2 regions of the Clostridium sulfidigenes genome follow, and region 2 is predicted to be linked to the other one. Evidence: a T-box and tRNA genes for the amino acid it is inferred to sense, from the RefSeq annotation. Region 2 holds a T-box; the other holds one or more tRNA genes.

Region 1 (16,574 bases), on a different contig from region 2:
ACTAGATTAAGGAGTTTATATATGAGAAAAAAAGATATACTTGAGTTAAAAAGACGGTTGAAAAAAGATCATTGCACCTTCACTAAGTTGTGTGGTTGCTATGTTAATGGAGAAAAAAATATCATTTTAAAGTTTAGAGAATCTTTTCTAAATTTAGATGAGGATGAATACTTTAAGTACTTAGAAATTGCTAAAAAAGTACTATCTGGAACCATTGGAAATAATATTTTAGAACTTAATTTTCCAATTAATGAAGACTATGTGAATGAAAAACAAATTTCTCTTATGCAACTTAAAAAAAGTCAATTAAAAGATGATGCCCTTCTTGATAATTTTTATAATTTAATTATTGATAATTATGATTTTACCGGTAATTTTATAATACTTGTTTTTCATGATGCTTATGATGTTATTACTAAAACCACTGATAATGCAAAGTTAGATGAATCTGAAGAAGTATATGAATATGTGTTATGTGCAATATGTCCTGTTTCACTTTCCGAGCCTGGTCTTAGATACTTTGAAGAAGAAAATAAAATAAAAGCACGTATTAGAGATTGGGTAGTTGATGCTCCAACTAATGGCTTTGTGTTTCCTGCTTTTATCGAGCGTAGTTCAGACGTTAACTCTATTATGTATTACACAAAAAATGCAAAGGATACCCATCCTGAATTAATGGAAAATGCCTTGGGTTGTTATTCAAAGCAAACTGCTACCTTGCAAAAAGAAACCTTTGAGTCAATTATTAAAGATTCTTTTAGTACTGAAGAAAAGAAGGCTGATAAAATTTTTATGGAAGTACAAGAAAATCTAAGTGCTATGGTAGAGGAATACAATGCTATATATGATGATGCAGATTGTGAACCTATAAGCTTAACAAAGAAGGATATACAAACCCTTTTAATAGACAGTGGAGTTCCTGAAGAAGTGACTTCTAAGATTGAAGAATCCTATGTAGAAAACTTTGGTGATGATCTTCCTTTAGCAGAAAATTTAATTGATCCAAAGGCACTTAAGGTAAATGCCCAAAGAAAGAAGGAAGAACACCTTCAAAAACAAGTAGAAATACTTCAAACTAAACTGGAGGAAGTTAAACAAGAAACTTCTGTAGATAGTGAAACTCCCTCATCTACAGAAGTTAGTGAAGATAATATAATTTTAGAAGAAACTTTAGAAACTAATTTAGAGAAAGATTTGGATATAAATTCAGAAGATAATAAGAATGCTCCTGACTATGACGTTATACTTCAAGTAAAACCTGAAAAGATACCTCAAATAAAATCTCAAATAATTGATGGTCAAAAATGCATAGTTATTCCTATTAATGAGAATGAACAAACTGCAGTTAATGGCTTAGATCATTTGATTTAAGGTATCTGAAAATAAATATAGACTTACTACCTACATTGCTGAAGTATTACTTCTAATGAAGCTTACTTCAGCCTTACCTGAATGTAGTTGCCATATATACCAGAAAGCATAAGGAATTATTATTATACCGTTAAATATTCCCCATCCATATAATATATCTGCATTAAACCATGATGATGCATCCATTACAGCTGGGAATAAGTTAGGTAAACAAGCTCTAATTAATACGTGAGCAGATAAGGTATATATACGAGCTGCTATATAAAGTTCAGGTTTTCTTTTAATAATTGGATATATTTCTGCTGCCAATAATATGCATATAGAGCTAGCAAAGTATTTACCAGTTTCACCATAAACAAAGCATAAATTCCAAGTTGTATATAATAAATTCCAAGCTATAGTTGTATAAGCTATAAACATACTATTATCTTCAGCACTTAATTTAAAGAATTTTCGTCCATTTGGGAATGGAATAGTAAAACATAATAATAATCCACAAAGCGCATTGCCATAGTTTTTTAAAGTAACATCTTTTATGGTAGCTTCGGCAATATTTAAGAATAGTACCGCATAAATGAACCAAACAATCCAATCCTTTCTCATAAAGTCCCAGAACTTTCCTTTATATTTTTCTTGATCAGCTACACGGAAAAATCCACCTATTATAAGTGGCAATATAGCACTGAATGTTTTTGCCCAACGAAACCAACCATTTATGCCTCCCATAAGCCAAAGTGGAAAAGTAAATAAAGATGCAACCCAGAAGATAGCTGCAAATTTGTGATGTTTCCTCATATATTCAATCATGAATAAAAGTAAAATAAAATAAGTTCCCATGGAAAGTACATATTCCCAAACAGGAATATTCATATTATACATCTCCTCTTTTAAATATTGTAATAAATAATCCTATACTTATATAATATTACATATTATAGTTAAACATAACTAATCTAACATAAAAAGAGATACCCCTTAAAGATGGTATCTCCTTTTTAGTTATATATTAAACATCTGAACGCTACATTCTAAATCATAGTTTATTTCTCATAAACCAATCACAATTATCAAAGACGGAGAAATTATATATAAAGGATTAAAAAAAGACTTATATAAAAAACGTTCTACTTGCCACCTTAGACAATAAAGATAACCTAAAAGTTTTTTTATATAAATAATTCCTAGAGGACTAAGCATATCCATTAATATTATAGATACGTTTAAGCCTCTTTTTATTTAAAAACCTCCCTATTATAGCACGTTTTAACTGACTTATATCTATTAACATCCATATTAATTTAATTTTTCCAACAAGCTATATACTAATAGTAGCTCATTGAAGTTACTCAATGTATCTCTTAACACTTCATATGGTACACTTATATAAATTTTAATTATTTTATATTTCTTTGTCTTTAATTTGATTTTGAAGTTTATTTGAAAACCCAGTTGCTATCCCCGTTATCAAACCACTAAATATGTAGAATACATTAGTAGGAATATCTATCAAATATATACCTATAATTCCAATAATTATCTGCAATACAAAAGCAGAACATACTACTAAAAAAGGTTGCCATTTCTTGTCCATTTTTATTTTTGCACTAATTTTATCAGTTATGACATATTCCTTATCAAAGTTATGGTAAACTATCATACTTAACATCAATGGTACTAATATAAATAATGATTTTATTAATGAATCTAACATGCCCTTCTCCCCTTTAAATATGTCTATTTAGATGTATAAATCTTAATGAAATATCTTCATTAAATTATACACGTAAAAATATAATATTTCTTTTGCTAATACCATTGACTTATCTCACTATTAATACTATACTGAGTAAGAAGCTTAAGGAAATCTCTTAAGAACTTAATATCGCGGGATGGAGCAGTTGGCAGCTCGTCGGGCTCATAACCCGAAGGTCGTAGGTTCAAGTCCTGCTCCCGCAACCATAAAAAGATTCTATATTTAATATAGAATCTTTTTTATTTATGAATTGTCTTTTAGCCAATTATAATCTTAAAATAATACAGAAAAGGTGCTTTTCAAAAGCCCCTTTAATTTCCTTACTGCAAATCCCTATAATATTTAGGATATCTATCACTTTTATTCTTATTACAGATATTTATTGCCTTTTCCTTACTAAGTGGAAGTATCCCTTCTGATTGCTTAAATACTTCCCTATTTACTTTTTGAGCAAAGCATCCAACTTTAGGCTTGCCTATATGATTTTTCATTTCAATCCATAGTTTTTTTATAGATTCTTCTTTTACATTTCCAAAGTTCATAGGCACAAAATCACAGGGATATAATTCTCCCGAAGCACTTATATAGGAATGTTGATTTCCTGCTCCACAACCAAATTTTAATTCACTTTCTGTATAAGCAAAGGTACTTATCTTAGGTAAATCACTTATTTTATTTGCCTTATGTTGCAATTTTATAAGCTTTTCTCTATCACTTTCACTATACATTACATTACTTAATTGTTTTTCTGTTAAAAGATTGCCACTTAGGATAGGTTCAAGTATCTTAACTTCATGGGCCCCATTATCCTTAGCAAATTTAAATAACTTAAATAACTCTTCCTCATCAAGATTTTCTTTCATTATAACAGTTTGTGCCATTACATATAACCCTGCTTTATTTGCATTTCTAAGGGCTTCAATAGCATAATCAAAGGCATTTTCATTATTTCTATTTTTATTGTGTACATCTTTTTCATAAGAATCTAAACTTATTCCAATGCCAAATAGACCACTATCCTTTAACTTTTTTGCTTTTTCATAGCTTAGATTAAAACCACTGGTAAATAGAATAGATGTACTTCTATTATCTATACTTCTTACTATATCAAATATATCTTCACGTGCCATGGGCTCTCCTCCTGTAATTCCAATAATAGGAGTGCACATTTCTTGAAGCTCCTGTATAACCTTAATCCATTGTTCCTTTGTTAACTCTTCTCCTAATTGTCTACTTTTTGCACTACAATAAACACAATTATTAGGACATTTATGTGTTATACATAAATACATAGAAATAGGTGCAGTTCTCTCTGCATAGATTTGCTTTGTAAATATGTTTTTAGGCTCATGAACTGCTAGTACATTTTGTACAAAGGACTTAGATGGAAAGGGTGGTAAAAATGTACTCAGTATATACTTGTCCTCATGCTTCACTAGCTTTTCACCCTTTATAAAACTTTTCATCATTTTTATATATTTTAATAGATTAAACTGTTTATCTTCCCTTAAAATATTATAAATGTCAAATATACTCCTTATAACATTTTTATCAATAGCCATTTGAGACATGATTTTTAAATTATTTATGCTCATACATTTCTATTCCTTTCTAAATACTCCATAGGCAAATTTATGATTTATTTCATAAGCTTCATTTTTATATTTCTCTTTCTTTATTTTTTCCACTATAAGAGGTTCAACTTCATTATAATTATTAAATATCTTCTTAGTGCCTGCCAATGCACCAGTTATATTTAACCACTCCATAAGTTCCTCTGGCTCCTTAAATCTAAAAAACACTTCACCTTCATCTGCTTCTAAAACCTTAAAATCGTACTGCCTGCACCATTTAACTAAACCTTTCTTCCCCTTTGGTAAATTTAATCTTATATCCATAGGTTTAATTACTTCCTTTTCCTTCTCTCTCATTACTTCTAGAAATATTTCCTCTATCTTATCTAAAGTTCCATGAACATTTGTAATTATAGCTAATATACCCTGGGGTTTTAAAGCATTATTAAAGAGCTTAAATAATTCATGATGATTGAAATAAGAAAGTGCCCAACCAAAAAATATCACATCAAATTTTTCATTAGACTTTTTCAAAAATTCAATACCATCACTATTAATAATAGTAACCTTCTCCTTATTAACAGTGTTTAACTTCTCAAGCATTTTACTTGATTGGTCTACAGCTGTGATTTTATACTTTTCAGATTTATCTAAAAGACCCTTAGTTATATATCCTGTTCCACAAGCAAAATCTAGTATTTTCAATTCCTTATTTGGATCTATATACTTTGAATGAATAATATTATCAGAATGTGTTCCCATTTCTTTGAGCCAATGATTATAGGTATGAGAAACTTTATCGTACTCTGCTCTATAATCTTCATTGCTTACAACTTCTTTTTTAAAGAGTTTATAGCCAACCTTTAAGTAAAATACCATTTTATTTATCATATTTTCTCACCTACAAATATAAAATAATAGCCCTTATCATAAACTTTACTTATATGAAAATGTTCTTCAAGCAAAACCTTAATTTCATCTTTAGTTCTAAAAAACAATCTTCCAAAGAGAATAAATTCAAATAATCTTAACAACCTGGTTCTTATATGATTTTTATGGAAATCCATAATAACTATTTTTCCACTATCCTTTAGTATCCTACTTATTTCAGCAATGAGCTCCTCTTGTTCTTTGATATGATGAAAAACATCACTCATTATAACTGTATCTATAGAACCGCTGTGAAATGGCGTACTTAAAGCATTACCTTTTATAACTTTAACATTGCCTCTTTCCTCTACTCTTGAAAGCATCTTCTCACTTTCATCAAGGACATATACAGTGTTACAGCTATTACAAATATGATTAGCCAAAAAGCCAGTGCCTCCCCCTATATCTACAACCACTTCATCCTCATTAATACTGGCTGCATCTTCTATATCTCTAATCTTATATAAGTTAAAAATAGCCATAAACTTATCATAATATTTATAAACCTTATCAAAATCCTTAGTATTTCCCATAGACACCCTGCCCTTCACCATGAAAAATATTTACTAAATATATTATAACATTCTTACACCAGCTATTACACAACATTTAACTTATAAGGTAATCAAAACCTTTTATTAAGACTCTGTCATATTTAGTTTCACAATAAATGACTATGCTGTTAAGCCAGAGATGACATTTTACTATGATTATCCAAATTTTCATCTAAAAAAAGGATGCAGTTTAGAATTACTGCATCCTTTTGCTTATTTATTTTTTGAAGATGCCTTAACATCAATTATTAAAGATCGTTGTATATCTCCATATTATCTATACATTCTTGAACAAGTCTATCAATATCCAGTATACTTTCAGAATTTCTTATTAAGTCCACTCTAGGTTTTATTTTGGGATGCTTTGGTACAAATATTGTACAGCAGTCTTCATAAGGAAGTATAGATGTTTCATAGGTTCCAATATCTCTAGATATATCCATAATATCTATTTTATCCATAGCGATAAGAGGTCTAAACACTGGTCTATCTGCCACGTCATTGCTGACCATTAGCCCCTCCATAGTTTGACTTGCTACCTGGCCTATGCTTTCCCCGGTGGTTACAGAGTTTATATTATATTTTTCCGCTACAGCACAGGCAACTCTCATCATAAATTTTCTCATTATTATAGTAAGCTCATTCTCAGGGCATTTTTCTATTATATCCATTTGAATATCAGTGAAAGGTGCCACGTAAAGATTGATTTTCCCAGTGTAACCCTTTAGTAATCTTGCCAAGTCCTTTACCTTTTCTTTAGCTCTTTCACTAGTGTAAGGATGGCTGTGGAAATAAATAGCGTTTAATTCTACCCCACGCCTTGCCATCAAATATCCAGCAACAGGAGAATCTATACCACCAGAAAGCATAAGCATAGTACTACCATTGGTGCCATAAGGCATTCCTCCAACAGCTTTTACCCTTTTAGAATATACATATGCCCTTTTTCTTACTTCCACATTTATTATTCTTTGTGGTTTATGAACATCTACCCTTAATCCTTCTACTGCGTTTAATACTACAGCACCAATTTCACGACTCATCTCCATAGAATTTAAAGGGAAGGCTTTATTTGCTCGATTACTTTCAACCTTGAAGGTAGTTTCTCCAAAATCCTCAGCTTCCACAACCGCTTGAGCACTGATAGCTTCCATGGTAGGTTCTACTTCTGTAACTAAACAAACTTCAGAAATGCCAAAAACTCTTTTTACTTTTGACATTACTTCCTCCAAATCTTCACTATAGAGGAACCATCTTCCTTGATCGCTTATAAATTCATATCTGCAATCCTTAAGTACCGAAGCTATATTTTTCATGAGTTTTTTTTCAAAGGTTCTTCTATTTAATCCCTTTAAAAAAATTTCCGATGCATATTTAATAAGTAATAGTTTTCTCATATTATTTTCTCCTTAAAAATTTCAAACTTTTTTCTAGTACTTCTATAGTGTAATCTACTTCTTCTTTTGTATTAAACTCATTAAAGCTAAACCTTATGGTTCCCTTTGTTTCTTGGGTATTAAGGCCTATAGCTTTAAGCACATTGCTATCTCCTTGTTTCTTTGCGGAACAGGCAGAACCGGTAGATACATATATTCCCTTTTCCTCTAAGAGATGTAGTAGCACTTCGCCTCTTACACCTATAAAGGAAACACTTAAAATATAAGGACTGAAACACTCCTCACAAGGACTGTTTATCACTATATCTTTTATATCTCTAAGTCTTTCTATAAAATATTCTTTAAGCTCACTTACCTTTGAATAATTAAGTTGAACATTATTATATATAATATCTGAAGCCTTTACAAAGCCTATAATACCCGGTAAATTTTCTGTACCTGATCTAAAGTTTCTCTCCTGTCCACCACCGCTTATTAAAGCCTTAGGATTAAATCCTTTTTTTATGTAAGAAAAACCAACTCCTCTAGGACCGTGAATTTTATGGCCACTAACGGATAACAAATCTATTTGAGCTTTTTTTACATCAATTTTAAACTTTCCATAGCTTTGAACCGCATCTACATGGAACTTAACTCTAGGACTTTTTTCCTTTATTAAAGTTCCTATTGCTTCTATATCCTGTACAACTCCCAGCTCATTATTAACATGGATTATGCTCACTAATCTAGTGTCACTATTTATGCTGTTTTTTAGTTCTTCTAGAGATATACGACCCTTATTATCAACCTTTAAATAAGTAACCTTAGTCCCTGCTGCCTCCAATTCCCTGAAGGTATTAAGTACGCTAGGATGTTCAATTTCACTAGTTATTATGTGCGCACCTACCCCAGTAAAACCTTTTACTAAAAAATTATTGCTTTCACTTCCACCAGAAGTAAATATTATTTCATCCTTGGTACAATTAATAGTCTTAGCTAGTTTGTCTCTTGATTCATTAAGAGCTATTTCTGCCTTAAGGCCTAAACCATGAGCGGATGAAGGATTTCCAAAATTATTTTTCATTGTATGTACCACAGCATCTATTACCTCATCATAAGGTTCAGTGGTGGCACTGTTATCAAAATACACTTGCATAAAACCACTCCTAATCTATTATTCTACTTATTATATCAAATAATTCTTCCACCGCAACAAACTTTTGAAAAAAGTGTGGTAGAGCATTGATTCTCGCACATTAAATAGTTAGAGAAAAGACTACCATAATTTTTTAAAGCAAAAAACTGTAATAAGATTACATCTTATTACAGTCTGAAAATAATGTGTATTTTCATAATAGATAGTTTAGATATCTCTCCTATTGAAAAATATTTCTCCATAATAGACCTCTTTGTAATGACAACCATATGAGTTATAACTTACATACATGCCATTGTTATATTATAATTTCGAAATCCAAATTTCAGCATCTGCAATATTCTTAAATGTTCTGAAATGATTTCCTTTGTTAGCTTCCATAATCATTTCTTTAAATCGCTCATTAAGCTTTTCTTCATCTTCAATAATAACAGCGACTTTTACATTGTAGTTTATAAATTTTTGCAATGCCATGCCTGCGAGTCCAGTTTTAAGATTAAAGAAGTCTTCAGATAATACATTAGAATGCAGTATTATTGTATAAATGTCATTTTCCATACATTTAGATATGTAATCCAGCACATCTTGCTCTGAAGAAAGTTTCCTCAAATCAGAAACAAATTCAATATATTTATTGTTATTTTTGTTTACTACTCTGTAATTCAAAGTATTCACTCTCCTTATAAATTGGTTTGTTCCACAAGCATAGAAATTGAACTTAGCATACCTTCAATAAAGCTTACATTTCCCCATAACAAAACCCTTAGTCTGTTTACTTTTTCATCATATTTCATATTAACTGTTGATTTTTCCATTCCGGAATCTTTACAATTCATTAGTGCTATAAGAGTATTTGATATTCTAAAATATTCTTCTTTATCTACATCATTAATATCCACAACAGTAGATACATTTACCTTTTGCTTTATAGTATCTTTCACTTCTCCATTAGTAACAAAATCAATATTTGACTCTTCACTAATCTTTTTATTATTAATACTAACATTATTTTTTTCCATAAAAACACTTAAATCATGACCTGAAATTCTCCATTGCTTTCCAACTTTATTTGCTCCAAGCTTACCTTCTGTTATAAATTTTCTTATAGTTTTGTGATGCATACCTAATATTTCTGCGATTTTATCTATTGTATAAAATTGATTTTCCATAAAAATCTACCCTTTCAAAATTAGTTTATGATTAAATTATAATAGTTCTCTTTACACTTGTAAAGTATTTTGTTGTATTTTATTTAACTTTATTGTGTTTTGTTTCTATTTATTCAGCTTTTTATTTTATTTACATATTGTAAAATACCTATTTACTTATAAAATTTTTAACTTTTGATGACTCTATCAACTATTTGAGCAAAAAACAAAAACTCTTGGCATTACTTCCGAGGATTTTATTAATGTATTTTATCAACTATTATTTTGAAATTGGCAACTATTTTTTTCTATATTCATAGGGTGAAATACCATAAAAAGTTACAAATGCACGTGAAAAAGATTTCTGGGATGAATAATCTAGGTACTTTAAGATTGTGGCAATAGGTTTAAGAATAATAGCCATCAGTTTAGTAAACTGATGGCTATCATAATAGTGAAATATTTGATATTTATATAAAATATGAGCTGTCATTAAATAGTTGAATTTATATCCAACCCATTCACTAACATTAATTGCATGTTTGTTTGCAGGATGATGACATACAATCACCCTGTCAAAATTAACAGTCTCGAATAATCTCTTATACATAGATGCATAAAGCCATTTTCCTAAATTCCTTCCCCTATAGGATCTTTTAACTCCAATCATAAATTGGTAAGGAAAACCAGGGTCGTTATTATTGACAGATACATTTGATTTAGCAATCATTTCATTATTTGAGTTAAAAATCATATAACAATTATGAGTTATATTTCTTTTCTTATTAGACTTATTAATTTGCCTTTGTTTTTCAGGATTTATAATAAACTGTACATACCCCTCTTCCATAACATCCGGCATATCTTTCATAGTTTCTGTAAACAAATCACAATATTGTTTGATATAGCTCTCTGAGATGATATCAGTATATTTAATAGAAAGATCTGAATTTTTTGCTTCCAATTCTTTCATGGATTTATTAAGCATGTCTATATCAATGTCTTCTCTTTTTAAAGTGTAATAATTAGCCCTTAAGCTTACTTTATTATTGTATTGATTCATTAATTCATTTAATTCATAATTATATGTAACCATTACAATTTCACCATGTTGAGCTAGTTTCTCTTGAACCAATTGATTTATAGCCTTAATCATAAGTTCATCAATTGATAAATCGCATAAAGTGATGTTTAATTTATATTGTTCATTTCAATTACAGTCAGCAGCCTTACCACAATTAATCATTCCACAAATTAAAGAATTCTTTTCAAGTACAAATAGCTCATTATCACTTCCATTAAAAGACGATAAATATAGAGCTTTATAGTCATCATTACTTTTATAGGGGTCTAAAAAATTATATTTTTTTGTTATATTCTTATTGATTAAATATAGGTTTTCAACTTCATCTGCTGTCAAATTATTGGAGTCAATTTTATAAATTTTATACATCATCTCTACACCTCCACATTTTTAATCTTTACCAATATATGACATTTTAGCATACTTATTTGAGGTAAACAATACATTTTGTAGATCAAATTTACTATACACTTACTTTAAAATAATTTTACTAATATAAATAGAAGTTAACATCTCTCAGCAAAAAGTACCACCACCTATAAATAACTATTTAAGCCATTACAGGTGGTGGATGTGATGTTATATTTATTATTTCCTTATTGCTTTAAACGCTTCTGTTTGTGATTTTATTCCTTTTTCCGCTGCAAACCTTTCAATGCTTGAAGCACCAAAGAAACCGTCAATTCCTTCTGTTTTTTCTATTACATATGCAGCATCTTCTGGCTCCGCAATAGGTCCGCCATGACAAATTACCATAATGTCAGGGTTAACTTCTCTTCCCGCTTTAATAATAGCTTCAATTCTCTCTACACAGTCATCAAGTGTAAGTGCTGTTTGTGCTCCTATTGTACCTTTTGTAGTTAATCCCATGTGTGCAACTAATATATCAGCACCAGCTTCTGCCATTGCTCTTGCTTGGTCAGGGTCAAATACATAAGGAGTTGTAAGCATATCCAGTTCATGTGCTTTTCTTATCATTTCAACTTCTAAATCATAACCCATTCCAGTCTCTTCTAGGTTCTGTCTAAATACACCATCAATTAATCCTACTGTAGGGAAGTTTTGAACCCCTGCAAAGCCTTGTGCTTTTAATTGCTTAAGAAAAATCTCCATTACTCTGAATGGGTCAGTTCCACAAACACCAGCAAGAACTGGAGTATTTTTTACAACCGGAAGTACTTCTGCTCCCATTTCAACTACAATCTGATTAGCATCTCCATAGGATAGTAATCCTGCAAGAGAACCTCTTCCTGCCATTCTGTATCTGCCTGAATTGTAAACTATAAGCATATCTGCTCCACCAGCTTCACTGAATTTAGCCGTAATACCTGTACCAGCTCCTACACCTAATAATGTTTGCCCATTTTTAACCTGTTCTTTGAACTTTGTCATAATTTCGTTTCTTGTCATTGTATTCATCAATAAAGCCTCCTTCTATTATTTAAATTTATTATTCACTATTTTTTCATCATATCTATTAATTTTTGTGCTGCTGCTTCTGCAAACTCTATTTCGTTAATAGCGCAATTCATTTCTACTACTTCTACAACATTTCTGTTTACACCATTATTTAATATATTAAATAATACTTCATCCTCTTCTGGACCGTAAAAAGGCTGACCTTCTACATCAATAGCAGATACTCCTTTTAGAGGTATGAATAAAGCTGTTTTTCCTTTAGCTAGATTTAATTTTTCAACCAGTCTCATACCAATCGCTTCATTTTCCTCTTTATTTGTTCTCATAAGCGTTACTGAAGGATTATGTTTATATAAGTTACGTGTTATAAACTTCTCCGGAACTGTTTCATATGGTCCAAAATTACACATATCAATGGCACCTACTGATACAACCTGTGGTATTTGATTTTTGCCTGCTGCCTCTAAACGATGAGGTCCTGCATTTAAAACACCACCGATAACTTCATCTGCCCATTCTGTGGTAGTAAGGTCTAATACGCCTTCAATAAAGCCTCCATGGATAAGTGCTTCCATTGAACGTCCACCTACACCTGTTGCATGAAATACAAGAACTTCATAACCTCTCTTTTCAAGGTATTCCCTTGCAGCTGTTATACATGGAGTTGTTACGCCGAACATAGTTGCAGCAACTAATGGCTTTTTCTCTACGACTTTTGTATTTTCAAACTTAAGCATACCTGCAATTGCAAATACTGCATTTGTAAAGATCTTTGTTGAAATCGAGTTAAGACCTGCAACATCCACCACAGAAGGCATCATAATAATATCGCTGGTACCTACATAAGGTTCAGTATTGCCTGAAGCAACCGTTGAAACCATTACCTTTGGAACACCTATAGGTAGTGCCCTCATAGCTGGAGTTACCAATGAAGTTCCTCCAGTTCCACCAAAGGATATAATACCATCAAACTTACCCTGTTTATATAATTCAGGTAATAACTTCTCCATGCCTTTTGATAATATTTCTGTTGCTAATGCCCTATCTTTTTTGGAAACTAGAGTTTCTATGTCTGAGCCTGCTGCCTTTGCAACTTCATTGTTTGATACATCTGGTTCAAAAGCTGGCTCAAATACACCGGTATGAATGGTAAAAGTACATAAACCCAAACCTTCAATTAGTTCTTTTACGTATAAATATTCAGTGCCTTTAGTGTCAAATGTTCCTGCAATAGCGATTGTCTTCATTTCTTTAATCTCCCTACATAAATTTTCTTTTATCTAGTCTGTACAATATTAGATAAATGACTAAGATAATCGTCTTATAAAACGTATGATATTTATAAGTTAATCATACGTTTTTCGTCTCTTTATGTAAACGTTGCTATGTACTATATTTTTGTGTTTATGTCATATTTCTAAACTTATATTGTTTTGGCGAACAACCCTTATACTTTTTAAACATTTTGCTAAACTGCACATAATCTTTATAACCAACTAATGGTGCTAAGTCTGACAATTGGATATTCTCTTTATTTATAATTTCTGATGCTTTATTTACACGAAATTTAACTAGATACTCTGGAAAACTACAACCAACTTCTTTTTTAAATAAACTGCTTAAGTAACCCCTTGATACATGAGCTACTTTGGCTAAGTCTAGAAATGAAACATCATTCATATAATTTTTGGCAACGTACTCCTTTACAAATTCAACATAATTATAGTGATTTTTAACTCCATCTAACATTTTAATTATTAAATCATCTTCATCTAACTGAGTTGAAACTTTAAAAGCTTTTGTTATGTTTGTAATAGACTTTTCCGATGGAATTCTTTCAAATGTTGATCCACCTATATATCCCATTAAATCTTCAATATTACTATACATGTACTGAATATCGATTGGTGTTTTTACAGGTCCACCATATATTAATTTAATTACCTCTGGTTTTAACTCATTACATCTATTAAATATCTTCTCCGCTTTAACCTTTGCAGCTTCCAGTGAGAATACTTTTTTTGCTCCTAACAATCCTCCTCCTGTTAAACCTAAATGTACACAAATGACATCAGCTCCTGCAATAATCATCTGCTCTGCTTGTATTTCATTAAATACAAAGGCAACTGTAAACATGTCTTTTTCATGGGCTATTCTTATTGCTTCTACTTCAATTAAATAATTACATCCTTCTTCTTCAAGAGCTTCACCGAACTGACTGTCTATAAGTCCAACTGTAGGATAGTTATTAATACCTGAAAATCCCATATCCTTTATTTTATCTATGTAACTTTCCATATTCTTTAGAGGGTCCGTTGCATTGAGTCCAAATATAATAGGCATATCTTTTACCAATGGTATTATCTCTTTTGAAGCAAAGTCCATTACCATATCATTGCTATTGCAAAATGGTAAATAACCTGCCAATGAACTTCTCCCCATTTGCCGAAATCTACCTGAATTTAACACTAAAATAAAATCAGCTCCACCCTTTTCAGCATATTTTGCCGTCATTCCTGTACCTGTTGCTACACCAATAATATGATTTCCATTCTTTATTTGTATATTAATATTCTCTAATAACTTTTTTCTTTTCATACTTTCGAACCTCTTATTTTTTCATCAAACTCTTTATAACGAAACACCCCTGATCAATTTCAATGGTTAAGGCTTTTTTTTCATTAACATCACTTCACTACGATAACTAAACACGCCCTCTTCATTTTTTAAATAGTATATCTTTTTTATTCATTTATATCTCTCCCAAATTTATATAATCCTCAATTTTTTCATGTAGAGTCTTATCTGGATACAGAGACATGGTACTATCATCATCTATCAATTTATAATATCGAGTTGAGTAGCTAACACTAAATTTACTATTTGGTAAAACAAATCTTAATATCTCCCCATAACAATTAGGTTTTCCTCCTGAAGGTTCACCCCAAATAACACAGTTTGTCTCAAATTTCAATTCATAAGCATTAAGTAATCCTGAGGAAAAAGTCTCTCTTCCTATTATTACTTTCAGATTTTCCTTATTATTAATTCTAAGATTATTCTTTATATAATATAATAAAGGTTCTAATAATCTGGAATCACCACCAATATTATTTCTTAAATCTATAGTGATTCTACAAATAGAATTTTTCTCTATAAAGTTTATAATCTCTGCTATTTTTGTACTAATTGTTTTATATCCCTCTTCCCTACAATAATTATACTTTATGTAAAGTTCCTCTTTATCTTCTAAATATTCATACCACAAATTCTCATTAGATCTTCTTGCATATAGAGGCAATTGATTGTCTGAATATCTCAGTTCACTAATATTAACTGTTTTAACTTTAACTGTATTGTGTTCTGTTGTTATTTTTATATTATCCACAGAATCTGATATCAATAATCCATATAAAACTTCTGCAACCTGCATATACTTCATACTCTGAGCCTTAAAAAAATATTCATTTTCAAAAGATATGATTTCTGAAAGTTCCTGAAGAATTTTATCCATGCTAACATCCTCAATTGCTATAACTTTCTTAAATAATAAGTTCTTATAAGCCTCACTAGTTCTTATAATATAAATCCCATCCTCAAACCAATAAAACTTAATAGGCAAATACTTATTAGCAGGAAATGCAACTGATGTATGGGCATCTCCAATCGAGGCAACCACCCTTGAAATTTCTACCTTCATCTCTTCATAATCAAAGTCACCTATCATTGACTTTAATTTATCTATCCTACTATCAAACTCTTCCCTACTTATATTAAAAAATAAATTTTTATGCTTTTCTATGAGATTTTCCCTCAAAAACTCAATATCTTCTACCCATTTTTCTTCCCATTGACTTTTCATAATATCACGCTCACCTCTTTATTTATGTCCCCTTAGTAAATAATTTCTAAATTAATCATGTTACTAAGACTTTAACATAAAATCTAATGCTTAAACAATTATATTTTAAAATATGATTCCTATATTGAATCACATTTTTATTCCATTGTCACATCTTTTTATTTAGGTATACTTAATCTAACTTTCAAAATAGGAAAACCCCTGAAACCCGCATGGCTACAACAAATAGTTAAATAGTTTAATATTTCTATAGTTAAATAGCTCCCTATATAAATAGTTTAATATATACCTATGCATATATTTGAACTAGATAAAAGTATAATTTTTTTAGATGTAAAATTAATTTT
Region 2 (16,574 bases):
TCAACAGGAGGTACAGATTTACTTGCAATAATTATAAAGCATTATTTGAAGAAAATACCTATAAATCAAATAATGATGTGCATAGATGGAATGATAATAGTAGTAGGTTTATTTGTTTTTGGCGTAGAAAAAGCCATGTATGCATTGATATCTATCTTTATAGTTTCTAAAGTAGTAAATACCTTAGTAGAGGGTGTAAATTACTCTAAAGAAGTACATATAATCTCAGAAAAGTCTGGTGAAATAGCACAAGAATTAATGAAGCACTTAAATAGAGGAATAACAAGCATAAATGGTAAGGGTGTATATACTGGAAAAAGTAAAGATATATTGTATATTGTATGCTCTACAGAAGAATTAATTGAGCTTCAAAGAATTGTAAAAGAAGTAGACACTGAAGCTTTTATAATAATAAATGATGTAAGAGAAGTAGTAGGAAGAGGATTTACTCAGCCACAGTATGATGGATACAAAGAAGAAAAATAGAACATTATAGAAGGATTTAGAAAATAAGTATAGAAACTATTTAAGTATAGAATGTATATTCAGTTTTGAAAGGATAGGTGATTAAAATGAATATAAAAGTGGAGAACTTAAAAAATGTTCAATCACATAACAATTCCAAAGGTATATTTTTATTTGAAAGTTATATGGAATTACAACAAGGGTTTCCATGTGATAAATTAAATAATATCCTTAGTTGCTTAAGTGAAAACAAAGAGTTTATTGGCAAAAAAGGAGATACATATACATTAACTAGTGTAGAAGATGGGTCTATACAAAAAACTATACTTGTAGGTCTTGGTGAAAAAGCTAAGTGTAACGTAGATAATGTTAGAAATAATACTTCTAAGTTAATCAAGGAAGTAATCAAACAAAAAATAAAAGTTCTAGATTTACATGTGAAATCTATGGATTGTTGTTGTAATTATGAAAAAGTTAAAGCTATTGCTGAGTCCATTATAATGACTACTTATAATTTTGATAAATATAAAAGTGATAAAAAAGAAGTACTATTAGAAGAAGTAAGAATTATATTTCATGAGGACCAAGATTTAGCTAAATTAAATGAAGCTGTAGAAGAAGGAAGACTACTAGCAGAAGGAAATTTAATTTCAAGAGAGCTTGTAAATGAGCCTGCTAATATTTTAACTCCAGAGGCATTATCTAAAAAAGTTCAGCAGTTAGGTCTTGATCATGGATTCCAAGTTGAAGTATATAATAAAGAAGAAATTAAAAACTTTGGTATGGAATCATTTTTATCCGTTGGTAAAGGTTCTTCAAATGAACCTAAGCTAATTGTAATGAGATACATGGGTGATACTGATAATAAAGAAAATATATTAGGGCTTGTAGGTAAAGGATTAACCTTTGATGCAGGTGGATATTGCCTAAAAACTGCAGGAAGTATGTGGACTATGAAGAGTGATATGGGGGGAGCAGGTGCTGTTATCGGTGCCATGTCTACCATAGCAAGAAAGGGATTAAAGAAAAATATTGTAGCTGTAGTGGCTGCTTGTGAGAATTTAATTTCAGGAGATGCATATAGACCTGGAGATATAATTAATACTATGAATGGTAAAACCATAGAAATTATAAATACAGATGCTGAAGGCAGATTAACTTTAGTAGATGCAGTTACTTATATAATAAGAAAAGAAAATGTAACTAAGGTAGTTGATATTGCTACTCTTACTGGTGCTGTAGGTGGTGCTATAGGAAGTGCCGCTACAGGAGTTGTAACTAATGATGATGAATTCTACTCACTTTTAGAGGAAGCTTCTTTACATTGTGATGAAAGAGTTTGGAGATTCCCAACCTTTGATGAATATAAAGAAAAAATAAAAACTGGTAATGCAGACTTAGTTAACTCAACTGGCCCTGTAGGTGCAGGAGCAATTACAGCAGGATTATTTATTGGTGAATTTGTAGAAGATAAGCCATGGTTACACCTTGATATTGCAGCTACAGCTTTTACATCACAGACACCAAATAGAGAATATTTCTCAAAGGGTGCAACAGGAGTAGGGGCAAGATTATTATATGAAATTGCTAAAAAATATTAATAAACATAAAAAACCTGTGGAAACACAGGTTTTTTAATGATAAAAGAGTATAACTTTGAATTTATCAAAGTTATACTCTTTCATTATGTAAATATTTAATTATAAGATACCTTCATTTTTAAGAACAGATTCAATTTCTTGAACTTTCTTAGCAAGAGAAATAAAGTTTTCTTTTATCATGTCCTCAGATACAGAATTAAATTTAATATTTTCTTCTAGTTTTTCAATAGTAGAAAGTGCTTCATCAATCTCTTTTTGCGCTTGCTTTAAATTAGTTTCATTCATAAAAAATCTCCTTTAGTTGTTTTATTTAATCTATACATTAAATGTTATCATTGAGAAGATTTAAATTCAACTATAAATTTATTGAAATGAATTATAGGAGTTAGTATAAGACTTATCAATTTTGCTACTATGAAGGGAGTATACTTCTCCATTAACTAAATCAACAACTTCTACAAGACCAGAATTATCATAAACTTTTCTAATGAATAACTCTCTATTGTTATAATAACCAGTAGCTCCAGGGTTTTGATTTTTCATTTCTATTATTTCGTTTAAATCCATAACATAATATACCTCCTAGTATGATTTTTAATAGTTTTTCCTAAATTGACAGTTTTTATGCATGATAAAATAGAGGATTGAATTTTCTATATAATAAAAAAGCTAAATATTGTTTAAAGGAAGAACATATACATTACATATAAATATATATTAATTTATTAAAGATATGGGAGAGTTTGTATGATAAATGTAATATGGTTCGGAATTTTATTTATAGGTATAGCTTTTGGCGTACTTACAGGAGATGGAGAGCTCTTATCTAAAACCATAGTATCAACTACATCAGATACAGTTAAGCTTATCATAGAGCTATTAGGAATGATGTGTCTTTGGTGTGGGGTGATGAAAATTGCAGAGAGAAGTGGTCTTACAGACAAATTAGCCAGATTATTAAAACCTATACTTAAAAGAATCTTTAAAGAAGCAGGAAAAGATGATAAGGCTTTAGGAGCTATAGTTATGAATCTTACAGCTAATATGTTTGGGTTATCTAATGCAGCAACCCCTTTTGGTATAAGAGCTATGGAGGAAATGGATAGAATAAATGGGCATAAAGATGTGGCAAGCAACGATATGGTACTATTTCTAGTGTTAAATGCAGCCTGTATTCAGTTTGTACCAACTACAGTTGTTTCTATTAGAGCTGCATTTAATTCTGGAAATCCAGGTTCAATAATTCTACCAGCACTATGTACTACAACCTTTGCATCTATACTTGGAATTATTTTATGTAAGTTTTTACAAAGATACTTTTAAAGGAGGGATATGCTTTGGGAAATATATTTGATTATTTATTAAAGGGAATAATTCCAATAATTATAGGTGCTGTAGTACTATATGGCATTATTGCTAAGGTAAAAGTATATGAATGTTTTGTAGAAGGAGCTAAGGAAGGTATAAATGTATGTGTAAGGATTTTCCCTTATCTTTTAGCTATGCTTATAGCAGTAAATTGCTTTAGGGCTTCAGGGGCTATGGATTATGTTATAAACTTAATAAAGCCAGCTGTTAACGTGGTAGGTATACCTCCAGAAATCGTTCCGTTAATATTTATAAAACCACTGTCAGGTAGTGGAGCAATTGGAGTTTTCACAGATATAGTAAAAAGCTATGGACCAGATTCTTTCTTAGGATTTCTATCATCCATAATAATGGGTGGTACAGAAACTATATTTTATACTATTACTGTGTATTTTGGAGCTGTTGGTATAAAGAAGGTAAGACACAGTTTATGGGTAGCTCTAATAGTTGATTTTTGTGCCGTACTTTTAGCTGTTAATTTAGCAGTAATGTTAATGAGATAAAGAAATTTGTTAATACAGGGGAAGAGTTTAATTAAAAGTATAGAATTTGTTTATATATATCATATTTTGTAAAAATATGATATATAAGTAGATTCTAGATGGGAGAAAAAGTTATGGATGTTTTTATGGAGAATTTTTTTTATCTTCTTATCTTGTTTTTTATAATAGGAGCTGTAGTTGCAACAATAAAAAGAATTTTACGCTAGAGAGGAATTAAATTATATAAGAGATTACTTAAGAAAGTAATAGTAAATGAAACTGCCGAATAAAGAACATTAGCGTACTTTATTCGGCAGTTTTAATATATGGATTATCAATATTTTAGTCTAGCTTTGATATGGGACTATTTATAGGCTTCAGTTTCTTCACATAGAATATATAAAGAAGAAGTCCATCTACAGACCATTGAATTAGACATATAATCCAGAACACAGTTATTGATGTGCCTAGTAAATAAATGAATATAAATACTAGTGGAAGTCTTATAAACCAAGAGGTTACGAAGGCTATAATAAATGGAGTTTTAGTATCACCATAACCTTTGAAAATTCCACCTACAATCATCGATAGTGCCATGGCAGGCTGTTCTGCAGCAGCTATCATTAAACAAGCTGCCCCAAGAGAAATAACTTCTGTATTACTACTATCTATAAACATTTTAATAAGTTGTGCTGGGAATATTAAGAATAGTAATGTAAATATGCACATTACACCTATTCCTAAAATCATAGCAGTACGACCATACTCTCTAGCTTTTTTATAGTCGCCTTCACCAACTTTATTTCCAACTAGAGTTGTAGCAGCAACGGCAAATCCCCACCCAGGCATAAAAGAAATAGATTCTAAGGTTAAAGTGATTTGGTTAGCAGCAAAGGCGATGGTACCAAGATGCATAATCATCATACTTGTAAAAAGCCTAGCTAAACTATAGGCAGCTTCTTGCATTCCAGCAGGTACAGATAAAGAAGTAATATTTTTTATTCTAGCACCGCTGAATTTCTTTAAGTACTTAAATTCAATTTTTATTAGGGATTTTTTATAGGTATATATAGCTGAATAAATAAATCCTGATATATTAGCTATAGTTGTAGCAATAGCGGCACCCTTAACTCCAAGTTCTGGAAAACCAAGTAAACCAAAGATTAATACAGTATCTAATGAAAGGTTAACTACAAGCATAACAATAGAAACAATCATTGGAGTTTTAGTATTTCCATAGGATCTATTAACAGCATTTAACATACTAGATAACATATTAAAGGGCAAGCCAATACATACAATATTTATATAAGTTGTACCTAATCCTATTATGCTTGGCTCAGCACCAGCTAGAACTAACAATTTTTTACTAAATAAGAATATAAATAGTGTAGTAGCCATACTTACTAGGAATCCTAAAGAAAATCCTAAGGTTGCATATTCATTAGCCTTATCTAATTCTTTAGCACCGTATCTTCTTGCTACAATTGAAGTAATTCCAACAGATAAGCTTTGAGCAACTAAAATATTAGTAAAGGTATAAATAACTTCACTGGACATTCCTACAGTACTGACAGCAATATCCCCTCCATATTGACCTATAAGCATAGTATCAACAGTCCATATCATTGTATATAATAACATTTCTATTACAGCTGGTAAGGATAGTTTAAGTACATCCTTTACTGTAGATTTATTTAAATAAAGGTTCTTTTTTAATAATTCCATATAACTACCTCCTTTTAAAAAATTACCTTTTAATTGCCTAATAATAATGTAAGAAAATTATGGCACATATATAATGATAATTCATATTTGCAAAAAAAAATAGATGTAATACAAATAAAAATAAATAAAGTATAAAAATTCATAAAAGTGAATAAATTACTATATAAATATACACCTATATAAATAGTTATATATAAAACTATAAGGCTAGTTAAATAGTTAAATAGTTAACTATTTGTTGTGTTCATGCGGGTTTCAGGGCTATTCTACCCTTTAAAGGTATGATTAAACATATGTCTATAGGGAGATTATGAATAATTATATTGCTACTATTTAATAATATATTAATAAAGATAATATATTAATTATACCGTTGACATAAAATAATTATAGTATTATCATATTAATTAATATTGATATTTAATGCGAAGAAAAGAAGAGTACTAAATGAAATTTTCTAAAGAGAGCTAGAATAGGTGAAAACTAGCGAAAAAGAAGTTTGGGAACATGGTCTTGGAGCAGATTTTCTGAAGTGTAGTCACCAAGGAAAATAGGGAAGTCTCCCTTATAGGACAAAGTAATAAATGCTAAGGCTGAGTTACTTATTGAGGTGTCTACTGTGAAGTAGATATAAATTAGAGTGGTAACACGTATATAACGTCTCTATGTAGAAATATTTCTGCATAGAGATTTTTTTTAGACTTAAAGCCAAAAGATATAATAAAAATACAATAATTTTAGGAGGAAGAAATATGACAAAGAAACCATTTTATATTACTACACCAATATACTATCCATCAGCTAATCTTCATATAGGAAATACTTATACAACTGTGGCAGCTGATGCTATAGCGAGATTTAAAAGATTTACAGGTCATGAAGTAATGTTTTTAACAGGAACAGATGAACATGGTCAAAAGCTTCAAAGAATAGCTGAAGACAAGGGCGTTAAACCAATAGAATACATAGATGAAATAGTAGCTGGAATTAAAGATCTTTGGAAGCTTATGGACATTAGTTATGATAAATTTATTAGAACTACTGATGATTATCATAAAAGCTCTGTACAAAAAATATTCAATCAGCTATATGAACAAGGAGATATATATAAAGGCTCTTATGAAGGTTGGTATTGTACACCTTGTGAAGCTTTCTGGACAGAGACTCAAGCAGTAGATGGAAAATGCCCAGATTGTGGTAGGCCAGTAGAAAAGGCAAAAGAAGAAGCATATTTCTTCAAAATGTCTAAATATGCAGATAGACTTTTAGAGTATATAGAATCTCATCCAGACTTTATACAACCAGAATCAAGAAAAAATGAAATGGTAAATAACTTCTTAAAACCAGGATTACAAGATTTATGTGTATCAAGAACATCTTTTGATTGGGGAATACCAGTTGAGTTTGATAATGGTCATGTAATTTATGTTTGGATAGATGCTCTTTCAAACTATATAACTGCATTAGGTTATAACCAAGAAAACACGGAGCTTTATAAAAAGTTCTGGCCAGCAGATGTACACTTAATAGGAAAAGATATATTAAGATTCCATACTATATATTGGCCAATTATGTTAATGGCATTAGGATTAGAGTTGCCAAAACAAATATTTGGTCATGGATGGCTTTTAGTTGATGGTGGTAAAATGTCTAAATCTAAAGGAAATGTAGTAGATCCAGTGATACTTGTAGATCACTTTGGAGTAGATGCTGTAAGATATTACTTACTACATGAAATACCTTTTGGTTCTGACGGACTTTTCAATAATGAAATATTTATAAAGAAAACTAATTCAGATTTAGCTAATGACCTTGGAAATTTAGTTTCAAGAACTGTAACTATGGTAGAGAAATACTTTGGAGGAGTAATTCCAGCTCCAGATGTTAAGGAGGCTATAGATGAAGAGTTAATTTCCGTTGCATTAGAAGTACCTAAGAAGGTTGAAGCTGAAATAGAGCATTTAAGAGTTTCTGATGCACTAGATCATATATGGACATTAATTAGAAGAACCAATAAGTACATCGATGAGACAACTCCTTGGATATTAGGTAAGGATGAAAACTTAAAAGGAAGACTTGCTACAGTTCTTTATAACTTATGTGAAAGTTTAAGAATAATATCTTCTTTAACTTCAGCATTCTTACCAACAACAAGTGCCAAAATAAATGAGCAATTAAATATTTCTAATTCTACATGGGAAAGCTTGACTTCTTTTGATGGTACTGTTGCAGGAACTAATGTTAATAAGGGAGCTGTAATATTTCCAAGAATAGATGTGGAAGCTAAAATAAAAGAACTTGAAGAAATCGCTGAAGCAGCTAAAAAAGCTGCACAAAAAAGAGAAATAACTCCAATAAAAGAAGAAATAACTATAGATGATTTTGAAAAAATTGACCTTAGAGTAGTTAAAGTTTTAGAATGTGAGCCAGTTAAGAAAGCTAAAAAACTTTTGAAATTTAAGGTAGATATGGGTGGAGAGATTCGTCAAGTTATATCAGGTATTGCAATGCACTGCAAGCCAGAAGATTTAATTGGAAAGAACGTAGTTTTAGTTGCTAACCTTAAGCCTGTAACTTTAAGAGGTGAAATATCTCAAGGTATGATTCTTTCTGCAGCTACAGATGATGATTCAAAATTATGTGTAGTAGATCCAGGTGACATTGAATCAGGTTCAATAGTACGTTAATAAAAAAAGTTACATCCTTTGGATGTAGCTTTTTTTATTATATAATTAAAGGTAAATAAATCATTGGGGGAATTATATGGGAAAGGTAAGAATAACTGTTTTAGAAAGTAAGTGTAGGTGTGGATATCATAAAAAAGGAGACATATATGAAGTGGAAGATATTTGTCCTCCCATTTGTCATGAATTATGGCAAAATATTTATCCAAGTGTATATACTTTACTTAATGGAGGAGATTTAGACTTTGGAGATGAACGTAGAAAGATGTTTCAGCTTTCATGTCCAGATGGAGGTAGAGTAAAAGTAAAGGGAGAAGTTATAGAATAGAAGAATAGAAAGCCTGAATCTTTAGAAGAGTTCAGGCTTTCTATTTTTAAAATATATTGGCTTAACATTACATAGATGGCATAATAAAAGAGCTTCTTTAAAATTGTTATTAATAGCGGTAGGATTGTGGGAATCAGAACCAATAGTTATATATTTCCCTCCTAATTCTTTATATCTACTATAGATTTTTTTTAGATTATCAAAGGTTACATTGCTTTTTATTCTACGAGTATTTATTTCCATAGCAGTATTAGTATCAATACAAGTTTTTATAACACTATCTATTAAATCATTATATTTATCATAGTAAATCTCACTATCACTTACAGGTGCGTATCTGGATATATAATCTATATGACCTAAAGTATCTATGTAAGGATGAGTTTTTATACAGTCACAAATTTCTTGAAAGTACTTAATTAGAACTTCTCTATAGGATAAGCCTTCATAAATATCCGAGTATCCAATATCAATATTGCTTATTGTATGCTGAGAACCTATAACCTGATCAAAGTCATAGGAATTTATAAGCTTTTCATTATCTTCTTTATAATCTAGAGACATTCCAACTTCTATACCTAATAATAGATTATCACTTCTGTATTCTCCGTACTCCTTAAAGTAATTATCTACATTAAAACGAAATCCAGCTTCCTTAGGATAATTTAAATCCATATGGTCTGTAATAACTAAACCTATGTTGTGTTTACCTGCTGTATTAATAGCATCAGCAAGCTTCATGTTAGAATCAGTAGAAAAACAAGTATGTATGTGGCTATCAAAAATCATAAGATTACCCCCTTAAATATTAAAAGATAAATTTTTAACCACTTAAATATTACTATATAATTATAACATTTTAAAATACAGAATATAGGATTTAGACTTTTATGTAGAAAATTTATACTCTTATGTATTTTTATTGAATAAAACTTTATTATAGACTATAGTTTGATTAATGAAATATATTATTAAAATAATAATTTACTGCAATTTCAATAATAAGTAGGTGTATATATTGAAAAAAGTCAATGCATTAATAAAATATGAAATGATTAATTTAAGAAGAGGAATACTGATATGGAGTATTATTGCGTTATATATTTTTGGATATCAACAAGTTATAAGTAGTATGTTTTCTAATGGGAATTCATTTTTATCTTTACAAGGACTAACTGGGAATTCATGGTTACCTTTAAACTTTATAATGATCCCACTTTTACTTTTAAATATGAAAATTGGTGAAAGTGAAAATGATATATTTAAAACATTAGATATTACACCAGCGAAAATATTCCTAAGTAAAATTATTACATCTTTTATAGTAGGTCTAATAATTTTTATTGCTAATTTCATAATTATGGTTGTTATAAGTTTATTATGTAAAGTTTCCATGGCTTATTTTATTACTTTACTTAAAGGTCATGTTGTCAATGCAGTGATGTTCCTAATTACAACCAGCGCTTTAGGGCTATTTGCTGGACAAGTTATAAGTAAATATCTAGGGAATGTATTAACCTTTATATTATTACTTATATTATTTGTGTTTCTATGTAATTTTTATAAAACATCTAATTTAATATTTCCACTAATAAGCATTAAGTCTTTTGCAAGCTCTATTGATGTTATTATTTATGATAAGATTTACTTATACCATAATTTGTTTTGGATATTAATTATATTCATTTCTTATATATTCATATATTATGGCATAAAAAAACAAGAGAAAACATTAAGAGCCTATATCCTACCAATATCTCTTTCTATTATTGTAGTAATAGCTTGTACTTATATGGGAATAATTATAAATACTATGAAACCAGATTATTATGATATTGCTTCAAGAGCAGATATAGAATATTCAAATTATAATAGTGATGATGCTACATTTTTTTGTAATGACAATGTAGGATTTACTATAGTTAAATATAACATGAACATTAACATAGATAACATACTAGAAAATACTTGTAATATGAATATAAGTGTTAATGATGATAAAGTTAGTTCTTTAGAATTGGGGTTATATAGAGAGTTAAATATTTCCGAGTTATTGATAGATGGAAAATCTGTTGATTTTAGTAGAACCGATAATAGTTTTAAGGTGATTCTTGAAAGGGAATATACAAAGGGAGAAATTATTAACATGAAAGTAGTATACAACGGTATGATAAATACTAAATGGCTTCAGGGAAGAGGATTATTTTACGCAAGGAACAATGGTATTTTTCTAGGGGATGTTTTTGAATGGTATCCTAAACTTAATGACAGCAATGAGAGAGACTATACTATAAAAATTAAATATAATTCTAATAACAAAATTTATTCCAATATGGAAGAATCAATAAGTGGCAATGAATATATATTCCAAGGACGAGATAGAGAAATTTTCTTAATAAGTAGTCCTTTAATAAAGGAACGAATATATCAGGATTATTTAATTATAGGCAATGAAGAATTAGTTAATAATGATAAAATGTGTAATACCATAATTGATATTATGGGAAATAATACAGATAATCCAAGAAATATTACAAAACTTGTTTTTGCTCCTTTTATTCCAGGTGAATCAAAAATGGATAAAGACTACATTAAAGCTTATTTATACGCAATTTATTAATGGAGTGTGATATTTAGTTATGAATAATTTAAAAGTAGATCATTTAAGTTATAGTTATGGGAAATACAAGGCTTTAAACAATATTTCTTTTGAAGTAACTGATGGATTAGTTGGAATTTTGGGGCCTAATGGTGCAGGTAAGACTACAGCAATGAAGCTTATTACTACCCTATTTAAAGCCTATGATGGAGAAATATTTCTAAATAATTTAAGTTATAAGAAAGACATAAAAGAGGTAAGGAAAAGTATAGGTTATTTACCACAGGATTTTTCAACTTATGGGAATTTGAAAGGAAGAGAATTCTTAGAGATAATAGGTAGCTTAAAGTTAGATTGTGATGTAAAAAAGATAAAACAACAAACAGATGAAATTATATCTAAATTGAATATGACTGAATATATTGATAAAAAAGTTAAGCAATATTCAGGTGGTATGAAACAGAAGTTAGGATTTGCACAAGTACTCATAGGTTCTCCTAATTTAATAGTAGTAGATGAGCCTACAGTAGGATTGGATCCAGAACAGAGAAATTATATACGTGAGTTATTTCCTATAATAAGTAAAGATAGAATAGTATTAGTAACAACACACATAGTTGAGGATATAGAATTTTATTGCAATTATCTGTTAGTAATAAAGGAAGGCGAACTTATTTATAGTGGTACAAAGGATAGATTTATTAGAGAAGTTGAAGGAATGGAATGGGAAGCAGAGGTGAATCTTGAAACTTATACAAAAATATTCAATACAAATAAAATATTAAAAACTTCGCAACTTGGTGACTCCATGAATATACAATATGTAAGTTCTGAGCCATTAACATCAAACTCTAGAAAAGTAGATATAGGTCTTCAAGATGCATACATTATCCATAGTACCATAGAGGAGAGTAAATATAGAAATGCTTAAGTTTCATCTAAAACTCCAAAATAATATGATTACCACAAATTTATTATATGCAATAATATCCTTTATAATTTTATTTAATATCCTAATAAGGCTTTTTCCATACATTTTTATCGATGTCAGCACTATACTAAATCATAGTCAATTTGTGAAGAGCATTATTCCAGTAAAGTTATTTACTTATTGTGATGTGTATTTACTAATTTTATTTATAGTAATGATTTTTTTCACATTAGGTATAGATTTTAATAATAGCATGGAAGAAATCTCATTAGCTATTGGTGGAAGCAAAACTAATAAGTTTATGATAAGAAAGTTATTTTCAATGTTATTTTTATATGTGATTATGTATACTATGTCATTTATCAACATATATAACTTGTACATAAAATTAGTAGATAATAAAGTGTCCATAATGCCATTTAAAGAGATAATATTATGTTCATTTACAGCAAATATTTTCATAATATCCTTAAGCCTATTAGTTTTATTTTTAGTAAGAGATATAGCCGTTAGCATAACTATAATTACTTCATATTATTTAATTGAAGAATCCTTATGGAGAGGCAAATTATTAAAAAAATATGGTATACTTGGTCATTTATATAATTACTACGATTATTCCAGTGGAGAAATGATAAGGATTAAGATAATCTTTATATTAATATCCTTAGTATTATTATTAACAACATATAAGCTATCTCGGAGAAAAAGAAATAATAGGTTGTTTTGAAGAATATGGGTTTAAAAGATGTTTTCTGTACTACAGTAAGCATCTTTTTTAGTATAAACTTACTCCTTTGTTACCATGAATAAATTTACACATATTGGATAAAATCTAAATACCTTACTAGATTATATATATAAGTGAATTTTAGCTATAGACAAAGATTATTTTACCATATATGATAAATTAAATGATAAATATGGAATTGACAAAAATTTAACTTATGAAAGTGGGGATAATATGATATTTGATTCACATGCTCATTATGATGATGAACAATTCGATGATGACAGAGATGTTATTTTAAAAGAGATAAAAGATAAAGAGGTTATAGGCGTAATAAATTGTGGTTCTAGCTTGAAGGGTCTTGAAATGTCTGTAAAGTTAGCTGAAGACTATGATTTCATTTATGCCGCTGCAGGAATTCATCCAGAGAATGCTGATGAATTTAGGGATGAAGTTAAAGAGAGAATATGTAGCCTAGCTAAGGATAAGAAGATAGTTGCAATAGGAGAAATAGGACTAGACTACTATTGGGAAGAAAACCCTTCAAGAGAAGTACAAAAGAAAGTTTTTAGAGAGCAAATGGCTATAGCTAAAGAATTTAATTTACCTGTTATAATTCATGATAGAGATGCCCATGGAGATACCCTAGAAATATTAAAGGAATTTCCTGATGTAGTAGGAGTAGTTCACTGCTTTTCAGGAAGTGTAGAATTCTCTAAGGAATGTTTAAAATTAGGATATTATATAGGGGTTACTGGGGTAGTTACTTTTAAAAATTCTAAGGTTATAAAAGAAGTGGTAAAGGAATTGCCCCTAGATAGATTGCTGGTAGAAACTGATTGTCCATATATGGCACCAACACCAAATAGAGGAAAGAGAAATCAATCAAACTATATAAAATTTATCATAGAAGAAATAGCTAACATTAAAGGCACAAGCAGAGATCAAATTGAAGAAATTACAATATTTAACACAAAAAGCTTGTTTAATTTAAATTAGTGAGGTATAATTTGAAATATAAATTTGAAAGTGTAGTTTTAGATATATTAAATTATAGATATAAATTTCATTAGTTTTTAAGTCAAATGTATATAAAGAATAAATGAACTTATTTTTGCATATGTATAGTATAAACCTGTACTTATCACCCCGGAAAGACTGAAACTAAAACACAAAAAAGCTATTATTTTAATTATTATTTTATTATGCATAGTATGCATTAAGTTCAGTCAATTCAATGATTAGAGTGCTAAATTTGACATAACTACGGTATCTAATATATAATAGCAAAGTACTCTTGTCTGAGGGAGGTAATCTTTATGATGATTAAATTCAAAGATAAATTGAAAAGCAATTTTTCAATTTGGCCAAAGACGGTGTTCGTTGTTGTATTAATTCTATTAAGTGCCGCAGTTACTATTTGGGGGTTAAGGAATACCGTTGAAGTAGTAGTTGATGGTCAAAAAGTAGAAATAACTACATTATCAAAAAATTTAAATACTATACTAGAGAACAACGGCATAACAGTTGCTCAGAAGGATAAAATTTCTGTGGAACTAGACAGCGAAGTTAATGATGGTGACATAATTTATATTAATAAGGCAGTAGATGTAGAAGTAGTGGTAGATGGAAAAAACTTATCAATAGCATCAGCAGAGAAAACAGTAGAAGATATGTTAGAAGCTGAGAATATTAAAATAAGTCAAGAGGACAAGATAGTTCCGTCTATGGATGAAAATCTACAAGAAGGTATGACTGTTGAAGTTACAAGAGTAAAGAAGAAACTTTTAAAAGAAGTTCAACCAATAGCTTTTGAAACTGAAACAAGAAAAAACTCTGAACTTAACCAAGGAGTAGAAAAAGTAGTTCAAAAAGGTTCTAAGGGTAAGAGAACTATCACAACAGAGGTTGTGTATGAGAATGGTAAAGAGGTTAATAGAAGAGTTGTAAAAGAGGTTGTTAGTAAAAATCCTATAAACAAGATAATAGATATAGGAACCTTAGCTGTTGTAAGACCATCACGTGGTGGCAATGTAAAAGACTTTGCATATTCAAGTATGATATCTTGTGTATCAACTGCCTATACTTCCGATAGGGGAGATTCAGGTACTATAACAGCAACAGGTACAACTGTTAGACGTAATCCAAATGGATACAGCACTGTAGCTGTAGATCCAAGAGTAATTCCATTAGGAACAAAACTTTATATCGAAGGATATGGACTTGCCATTGCAGAAGATACAGGGGGAGCCATAGTAGGTAATAAGGTTGATGTGTATGTTAATAGCTATGATGAAGCTGTTAACTGGGGAAGAAGACAGGTTAACGTTTATATTTTAAAATAGGAGCATAGGCTCCTATTTTTTTATTTCAGATGCCTAAAATTAAATATGCTATGATATAATTACATTGAGAAATTTTAAAATACAAAGAAATAGATAATTTTTATATAAAAGTTACATAATATTTTATATAGCATAATGCAGGACGGAGGCTTTTATGATTAAGGAAGTAATAGTGGTAGAGGGACGAGATGATGTGACAGCTGTAAAAAGAGCTGTTGATGCTGAAGTAATATCAGTTAGTGGGTTTGGTATAAATAGTAAAGTTATTGAAAGAATAAAAGAGGCTAATAAGAGACAAGGGGTAATAGTTTTAACAGACCCTGATTTTGCTGGAGAAAAAATAAGAAGAATTATAGCTAAAAGAGTTCCTAATATTAAGCATGCTTATATAACTCAAAGTGAAGGAAGAAAAGGTGATAATATAGGAGTTGAAAATGCTTCACCAGAAACTATTATCAAGGCTTTAAATGGAGCAAAGTGTGAATTAAAAGAGCCTAGACATGAGTTTACTATACAAGATATGCACTATTTTAGATTAACAGTAGATAAAGATGCTAAAAAAAGAAGAGATGCTATTGGAAGAGAATTAGGAATAGGGTATAGTAATACAAATCAGCTATTAACTAGATTAAATAATTATGGTATATCTAAGGATGAGTTTGTAGAAGCTATGAAGAAGGTAGATAAGGAGATTTAGTATGGATAAATTAAATACAAAAGAACTAGTTGAAAAATATAATTTTAAGTTTACTAAAAGTTTAGGACAAAATTTTTTAACTGATTACACAGTGCTTGAGGATATTGTAGAGGGTGCAAATATAACTGAGAATGACTACGTAATAGAGATAGGTCCAGGTGTTGGAACTTTAACTAAGGAGTTACTTAAAAGGGCTAAAAGAGTTACTAGTATAGAGTTAGATTCTAGATTAATACCTATTTTGGAATCAGAGTTATCTAGTTATGAGAATTTTAGTTTAATAAATAAAGATGCTTTAAAGGTAAATTATAGAGAACTAATAGGTGAAGAAAAAAGTGTAAAGGTAGTAGCTAATTTGCCATATTATGTAACTACCCCTATAATAGCAAATCTTTTAAATGATAAATTAGATATAAAATCTATAACTATTATGATTCAAAAGGAAGTTGCAGAACGAATTAATGGAGAACCAAGCACTAAAGAATATGGAGCATTTACTCTACTTGCAAAGTATTATTGTGATACAAAAATTATCAGGAATGTACCTCCAAGTTGCTTTATTCCATCTCCTAAAGTAGATTCTATAGTTATTAGACTAGATAAATTAGATAAACCT

What was found. A T-box is a leader RNA that pairs with one kind of tRNA and senses whether it is charged. The one in region 2 lies ahead of metG (methionine--tRNA ligase), so its partner is inferred to be a tRNA-Met.
Region 1: it has a tRNA-Met gene. The T-box ahead of metG (methionine--tRNA ligase) is inferred to sense a tRNA for this amino acid. The anticodon was not compared.

The regions. Positions count from the first base shown of each region.
Region 1 covers NZ_JBQHQR010000006.1:225,608-242,181, reverse strand. The annotation lists gene ACTNBA_RS09570 (DUF4317 domain-containing protein) at 22-1,371, shown strand; gene ACTNBA_RS09565 (hypothetical protein) at 1,402-2,241, opposite strand; gene ACTNBA_RS09560 (hypothetical protein) at 2,771-3,082, opposite strand; tRNA gene ACTNBA_RS09555 (tRNA-Met) at 3,255-3,330, shown strand; gene ACTNBA_RS09550 (radical SAM/SPASM domain-containing protein) at 3,445-4,719, opposite strand; gene ACTNBA_RS09545 (methyltransferase domain-containing protein) at 4,726-5,589, opposite strand; gene ACTNBA_RS09540 (class I SAM-dependent methyltransferase) at 5,586-6,161, opposite strand; gene thiI (tRNA uracil 4-sulfurtransferase ThiI) at 6,431-7,579, opposite strand; gene ACTNBA_RS09530 (cysteine desulfurase family protein) at 7,581-8,714, opposite strand; gene ACTNBA_RS09525 (DUF4180 domain-containing protein) at 9,018-9,380, opposite strand; gene ACTNBA_RS09520 (helix-turn-helix domain-containing protein) at 9,395-9,883, opposite strand; gene ACTNBA_RS09515 (GNAT family N-acetyltransferase) at 10,161-11,018, opposite strand; gene ACTNBA_RS09510 (hypothetical protein) at 11,073-11,318, opposite strand; gene ACTNBA_RS09505 (phosphoenolpyruvate hydrolase family protein) at 11,535-12,365, opposite strand; gene ACTNBA_RS09500 (Tm-1-like ATP-binding domain-containing protein) at 12,404-13,612, opposite strand; gene ACTNBA_RS09495 (phosphoenolpyruvate hydrolase family protein) at 13,770-14,963, opposite strand; gene ACTNBA_RS09490 (S41 family peptidase) at 15,118-16,227, opposite strand.
Region 2 covers NZ_JBQHQR010000011.1:82,047-98,620, reverse strand. The annotation lists gene ACTNBA_RS13255 (YitT family protein) at 1-486, shown strand, start outside; gene ACTNBA_RS13250 (leucyl aminopeptidase) at 573-2,066, shown strand; gene ACTNBA_RS13245 (hypothetical protein) at 2,166-2,351, opposite strand; gene ACTNBA_RS13240 (hypothetical protein) at 2,430-2,633, opposite strand; gene ACTNBA_RS13235 (nucleoside recognition domain-containing protein) at 2,814-3,389, shown strand; gene ACTNBA_RS13230 (spore maturation protein) at 3,404-3,937, shown strand; gene ACTNBA_RS13225 (MATE family efflux transporter) at 4,259-5,644, opposite strand; T-box leader at 6,064-6,312, shown strand; gene metG (methionine--tRNA ligase) at 6,397-8,331, shown strand; gene ACTNBA_RS13215 (TIGR04076 family protein) at 8,408-8,656, shown strand; gene ACTNBA_RS13210 (histidinol phosphate phosphatase) at 8,678-9,445, opposite strand; gene ACTNBA_RS13205 (hypothetical protein) at 9,675-11,276, shown strand; gene ACTNBA_RS13200 (ATP-binding cassette domain-containing protein) at 11,296-12,186, shown strand; gene ACTNBA_RS13195 (hypothetical protein) at 12,440-12,916, shown strand; gene ACTNBA_RS13190 (TatD family hydrolase) at 13,151-13,915, shown strand; gene ACTNBA_RS13185 (resuscitation-promoting factor) at 14,236-15,261, shown strand; gene rnmV (ribonuclease M5) at 15,416-15,958, shown strand; gene rsmA (16S rRNA (adenine(1518)-N(6)/adenine(1519)-N(6))-dimethyltransferase RsmA) at 15,960-16,574, shown strand, end outside.